DNA from 2 places in the Bacillus sp. LH1 genome. Region 2 is predicted to be linked to the other one. Evidence: riboswitches for the same ligand, from Rfam matches in the RefSeq annotation. Region 2 holds a riboswitch; the other holds the start of a gene.
What was found. Region 2 has a riboswitch for preQ1 ahead of queC (7-cyano-7-deazaguanine synthase QueC). Riboswitches for the same ligand answer to the same signal wherever they lie in the genome.
Positions count from the first base shown of each region.

Region 1: it holds a riboswitch for preQ1, as region 2 does, so the genes downstream of both, ACX9TM_RS08720 (QueT transporter family protein) here and queC (7-cyano-7-deazaguanine synthase QueC) in region 2, are expected to answer to the same signal.

Region 1 is NZ_CM175007.1:1,646,295-1,649,682, forward strand. Features, by position in the region: gene ACX9TM_RS08710 (reverse transcriptase-like protein) at 1-154, opposite strand, end outside; gene ACX9TM_RS08715 (aldose 1-epimerase family protein) at 224-1,096, opposite strand; PreQ1 riboswitch class I at 1,229-1,273, shown strand; gene ACX9TM_RS08720 (QueT transporter family protein) at 1,280-1,765, shown strand; gene ACX9TM_RS08725 (ribonuclease H family protein) at 1,917-2,576, shown strand; gene ACX9TM_RS08730 (zinc-finger domain-containing protein) at 2,589-2,765, shown strand; gene ACX9TM_RS08735 (DUF2564 family protein) at 2,799-3,047, opposite strand; gene cspB (cold shock-like protein CspB) at 3,167-3,364, opposite strand.
Region 2 is NZ_CM175007.1:1,366,173-1,369,560, forward strand. Features, by position in the region: gene ACX9TM_RS07150 (DUF6254 family protein) at 13-129, shown strand; gene kinB (sporulation sensor histidine kinase KinB) at 141-1,349, opposite strand; PreQ1 riboswitch class I at 1,556-1,599, shown strand; gene queC (7-cyano-7-deazaguanine synthase QueC) at 1,693-2,355, shown strand; gene queD (6-carboxytetrahydropterin synthase QueD) at 2,355-2,846, shown strand; gene queE (7-carboxy-7-deazaguanine synthase QueE) at 2,839-3,388, shown strand, end outside.

The DNA.
Region 1 (3,388 bases), 280 kb from region 2:
CTAAAAGTAAAGCGCGGTATTCTGCTTCATGATTGGACATTGTTCCAAGTGGTACTGATAATTGTACAGGTGGCTGAACGCCTTTAATAAACACTCCTGCACCAGAAGGACCAGGATTTCCTTTTGATGCACCATCAATATATACTTCAATCAAAATGAGAAACCTCCAAATTATAAGATGATCCCCTACTTAAATATTTTTTTGAAGTAGGGGATAGAGTAGTTATCCGATTGTGATGCTGTAACGACATGTAAATGTTTCATTCGCTTGTAAAGATTGAATTCCCTTTTTGTTCTTGAAATCTTTTGCTGGATTTACTTCATCAGCGATGCCATACCAAGGTTCAATACATAAGAAAGGTGCGTTATCCCCTGGTGTCCATACGCCAACAAATGGGAATCCATCAAATTCTACTTTTACAAATTTATTATGTTTATGAGAACGAATCGAAATTTCATTCGTATTCATATGTTCAAAAATAAGTGCATCATTTTTGAATAAATCATATGTAAGTGGCAATTCAGTCGTATTTTCAGCGATTAATTGCTTTTTGTTTGAAAGATAAGGTCCTTCTAATACGCTTGTTTCTAAGCGTTCCGAACCATTAAACGATAAGTGATAATCTGTAAATGATTCACCGTCCAATAAAGGGAAGTTGAATCCAGGATGTGCTCCGATTGAGAAGAACATCTCTTTTGAAGTAGGATTGTTTACTTCATATGTTATATGAACGCTTTGTCCATTTAGCTCATAAGAAACGAGTAATTCGAATTCGTATGGGTATTTTTTTAATGTTTCTTCATTACTAGTAACGATATAAGTGATTTTTGTTTCGCTTTGTTCTTTCACAGAGAAAGTAAGATCACGAGCGAAACCGTGTTGTGTTAATGAATATGGTTTACCGTCTACGTAGTATGTATTATCTACTAATCGGCCGACAATTGGGAACAAAATTGGTGCACGGCGTCCCCAATAAGTAGAATCACCTTGCCATAAATATTCTGTGTTGTCTTCTTTTAAGCGAACGCTCTGTAATTCTGCACCTTTGTCAGAAATGGAAACGATCACTTTTTCATTTTGAATTGTTGCTGTCATGAAGTGAAACCTCCTAAATCTTTCATATGTTTCATTATACGTTGTCTAAAAGGAAAAAGGTAGTTTATGATAGGAATCTATTGACGAAAGAGGGGCTACCACGTAAAATATAATCTTGTTGCTTAAAAAACGAATAACGTGGTTCGAAACCATCCCACGTAAAAAAACTAAGGAGATTTTGTCATGAATATTAGAACTTTAGTCGGTAATGGTATTTTAGCGGCATTATATATTGCTGTTTCTATGCTTATTCAGCCATTTGGCTTTACGAATGTACAATTTCGTATTTCAGAGATGTTTAATCATCTCGTTGTATTTAACAAGAAAGCAATTTACGGAATTGTATTAGGTGTATTTTTAACGAATCTCTTTTTCTCACCTATGATCGCTTACGATTTAGTGTTTGGAGTAGGGCAATCTATTCTTGCGTTAGTTGCAACGATTATTTCTATGCGATTTATTAAAGGTGTTTGGGCTCGTATGATTTTTAATACAGTTATCTTTACAATTACAATGTTTATGATTGCAATTGAACTTCATCTTGCATTGGGTTTACCATTTATGTTGTCTTGGTTAACTTGTGCAATTGGTGAATTTGTTGTCATGGCGATCGGTATGCCTGTAATGTACTGGATTAATAAGCGAGTACAATTTGAAAGATTTATGTAATAGATGAAAGAGCTATTCCTATAGGGATAGCTCTTTTTGTATGTAATCATATTGAATATAATGCTGTGACTCTAGATAAAATATAATAAAATAAAGTGAGGCTTCAATTAGCCGGATATATATAAGAAGTCTTACATAAGGGGAATGTAGTATGAAATATAAAATTCATTGGTTGTATAAAACGAAGCGTGGATTGCAGACGGAATTAACAACAGAGTATATGAACATAGAAGAAGTACTTCAATTTGCAGAGGATTTTGAGAAAACAGGAAGAGCTAAGGAACTTTTATTTTACGATGAAATGGACGCAGAATGGTCATTAAAAGAGATGAAAAAGTTAAGTAAGCAAGTAGAGGAAGAGCCCCAAGAAATACTCGTTTATTTTGATGGGGGGTATGATGTGCAAACGAAAGAAGCTGGCGTTGGTATATGTGTGTATTATAAAAAAGGAAATACAAACTACCGCATTCGCCGCAATGCATATATAGAAGGTATATATGATAATAATGAAGCGGAATATGCATCATTATTATACGGTATGAATATACTCGAGGAACTAGGGATTAGGTATGAAGCAGTTACACTTCGCGGAGACTCACAAGTGGTACTGCAGCAATTAGCCGGAGAATGGCCTTGTTATGATGAACATTTAAATCATTATTTAGACCAAATTGAGCAAAAGGCGAAGCAAATGAAATTAAAACTTATATGTGAGCCGATATCTAGAAAACAAAATAAAGAAGCACATCAATTAGCTACGCAAGCATTAGAAGGAACAAGTATTGATAGTCATAAAGAAATAACCGAATAGAGAGGTGCAAAGGTGGATAAAAAGCAACTCATTACAGAGGTAAATGACTTATTAGAAACGTATTGTGAAGGATGTTTTTTGCGAGAACATAATCGAAAGACAAATAGTAAGTATTACGCTCATTCATTTTGTATAAGGCAATGTACAGTGGGAGAAACATTGAAAAAGTATGGGGAACAGTTGTCATGAAAAAACATCCAGAGAAAATTCTCTGGATGTTTTTTAGTGTCTTGCTTCGTTTAGTTGATGCTCACATTTATTTAATTTTTTTTCCTCATTCATTAAAAATGGCTCATCTAAATCAGTTGCAACAGATTTCATAATTTCAAGCTGAGAGCGAGCTGCTTCTACAGCAGTAGTAGCATGTTCTAATGTATCTGGATCCATTGAAATTGTTGCTGATCCTACCATTTTTTGTGCTGTTTCTACACGGAATTTCACTTCTTCAAAATCATTTACTTCTGATCCCATTAATAATTCCTCCTTTGTATAGTGCGCATTTCACATAGTTTTTGCTCTGTAAAACGGAAATATACAAAGGAATAACAAAGGAGGTTACCAAGTAAGGTAACCTCCTGTTATATGTTGGATTAAAGTTTTACTACGTTAGCAGCTTGAGGTCCGCGGTTACCTTCAGTAATGTCGAAAGATACTTCTTGACCTTCTTCTAAAGCTTTGTAGCCGTCGCCTTGAATAGCAGAGAAATGTACGAATACATCGTCAGCGCCTTCCATTTCGATAAATCCAAAACCTTTTTCGTTGTTAAACCATTTTACTTTTCCTTGCATGTTACAATTCCTCCTAAAAGCGTT
Region 2 (3,388 bases):
AGTTGAAAAAACATGTCTAAGAAGAAGCGAGAAGAAGAGCGCGCCTGGAAAGCACGTAAAGAAAATCAACAACCGCACGGAAAAGTGAAAGCTTTTGCTGAATTAGTTGAAGGAACAGAAAAAACGTGATGAGTATTTCATCACGTTTTTTGTATGAGTGGAAAAGTTAATAAAAAGGTTGTACCGATTCCTTTTTCACTTATAATATCAATTTTTCCATTCATAGCTTGAACAACACTGAATACGACCATCATTCCAAGTCCAGTACCTTTTTCTTTCGTTGAATAAAAGGGCGAACCAAGACGTTTTACTTGTTCTGAATCCATACCGACTCCTGTATCTTTTATATATAACTGAATATGCTTATGATCAGGAACTAATGTGAAATAAAGATCACCGCCTTTTGGCATAGCCTCAATGCAATTTTTTAAAATATTTAATAAACATTGATTTAGTTTTTGCTTTTCTCCAGCGATAAAAAAAGAAGTGCTTTGCTTTATATAATGAGTACGTACATTTGTTAAATTAGCAAGCGGTGTAATTAGCGACAATGCATGTAGTAATTCTTCTTCTAACTGTAATATTTGTTCTTTTTCAATGCTTGGTTTAGCAAAGGTTAAATAATCTGTAAGAACATGATTTGCTTGTTCGATGCCATTAATGGCAATGTCGATATATAATTTTCGTTCCTGCTCAGTGCATGTATCTGATTGTAACAGTTGTAAAAAACCTTTCGTTGAAGTTAATGGATTGCGAATTTCATGAGAGATAGACGCTGCCATTTCACCAATTAAATGAAACTTTTCAGCATTTATAAGTTCATTTTGGAGACGAACCTGAGTTTGTAATATGTGTAGTAAATATAAAATTAGAATCGTACCAAGCATTGAACATAATTCATACACAATAATATGCGGTATATAATCAGTCTTATTTGTAACCTTTGAAAGGAAGAAGGGTATCCAACTAAATCCGTATGTGAGACTGTAGATAATAGCAAGTGTTATTTTTATACGATTAGAAGTTCGATTGAAAAATTTATATGTTAATAATAGAACAATAAATAGAAGAACAGAACCGATAAGAGATGGGAAAACACCTACCCCACCTAATAATAAGCGATATATGTTTAATACAACTAAGATAGAACCACCAGCAATAGGCCCTCCCGTTAATGTACCGACAATTAATACAATATGGCGCATATCAAATTGAAAACCATTATTTGTTTTTGCTGCAAATGTAATACAGAGTACGGTAGCGAGGCAACAGAGTACAATGAATATAGCTGAATTTAATTTAGGAGAGCGTTTCCCTTTTTGATTCCAAAATAAATGATATACGAGCATTGTAATCAGGATGAATAATATATTTAAAAAGAGATAAATAATAAAGGATTTCAGTGGGATGCCTCCTCTCTTCTTATATTAAATTAATCATACTATAAAATGAAAGAAATGAAATAATAAATAGCGGAAAAATCAGAAATTTTTACGCTAGTATACAATATGTTACAATAAGCTATGTCAATGAAAGAAGAAATTCCGTGCACCGTGCGGGAGAGGTTCGCGAACTCCCTCTATAAAAAACTATGGAAACAACAATATCCTTAGGTATTGTTTTGTTTTTTTATTGTGACAGTTCAAGAACGTTCTTTCTTCTTATTTATAGTAGAGAAGGAGAATGAGTGAAATGAAAAAAGAAAAAGCAGTTGTTGTTTTTAGTGGAGGACAAGATAGTACGACATGTTTATTTTGGGCAATAGAGCAGTTTGCAGAGGTAGAAGCTGTAACGTTTAATTACAATCAACGTCATAAGCTAGAAATTGATTGTGCAGCGGAAATTGCAAAAGAACTAGGAATAAAGCATACGGTATTAGATATGAGTCTATTAAATCAACTTGCTCCAAATGCGTTAACGAGAACGGATATGGAGATTACACATGAAGAAGGTGAATTGCCATCGACATTTGTAGATGGACGAAATTTACTCTTCTTATCATTTGCTGCTGTATTAGCAAAACAAGTTGGAGCACGTCATATTGTAACGGGTGTATGTGAAACTGATTTCAGTGGTTATCCAGACTGCCGTGACGTGTTTGTGAAATCGTTAAATGTTACTTTAAATTTATCTATGGATTACCCGTTTGTCATTCACACGCCACTTATGTGGATTGATAAGGCTGAAACATGGAAATTATCAGATGAACTTGGAGCATTTGAGTTTGTTCGAGAAAAAACATTAACATGTTATAACGGAATCATTGGTGATGGTTGCGGTGAATGTCCAGCATGTCAACTTCGTAAAGCAGGATTAGATACGTACCTACAAGAACGCGAAGGAGCGAACAACTAATGGATAACTTTTTTGGATTTCGCATCGTAGAGAATTTGCAAAAAATGGACAAGGATATTCAGCGTAAACAACTCAAATACCATAATAAAAGAGTAATGGTCAGCAAGGAATTTACATTTGATGCAGCACACCATTTACACTGTTATGAAGGGAAATGTAAAAACTTACATGGTCACACATATAAAGTTGTATTTGGAATTAGTGGATATGTAAATGAAATAGGTCTTGCAATTGACTTTGGAGATATAAAAGAAATTTGGAAGAATGAAATAGAAATTTATCTAGATCATCGTTATTTAAACGAAACGTTACCTGCAATGAATACGACTGCTGAAAATATGGTCGTTTGGATTTATGAAAAGATGGCAGAAGCACTAACAAAAGAGAATAGAGTGAACGAATATAAAGGAGCCCGCGTTGAATTTGTTCGTTTATTTGAGACGCCGACTAGTTATGCGGAAGTAAGACGGGAGTGGATGCTTGATGAGTAAAATCCCTGTCTTAGAAATATTCGGTCCGACTATTCAAGGTGAAGGAATGGTTGTAGGGCAAAAGACAATGTTTATCCGTACAGCTGGTTGTGATTATAGCTGTGCTTGGTGTGATTCTGCTTTTACGTGGGATGGATCAGCTAAAGATCAAATTAGACAGATGACACCAGAAGATATTTGGGATGAGCTTGTTGCAATTGGAGGAGAAAATTTTTCTCATGTTACGATTTCAGGTGGAAATCCGGCATTATTGAAAAATATTGAGTTTCTTCTTTCTATATTAAAAGAAAATGGAATGCGAACGGCAATTGAAACGCAAGGGAGTAAATGGCAAGATTGGTTACTTCAAATTGATGAGATAACAATTTCTCCAAAACCACCAAGTTCAACGATGAAAACAGATTTTCAGAGATTAGATGCTATTATTCAGAAACTAGCAGGAAAAGATATTAGTTTAAAAGTAGTAGTATTCGATGATCATGATTTTGAATATGCAGTTAAGATGCACGAACGTTATCCAAAGGTACCATTTTTCTTACAAG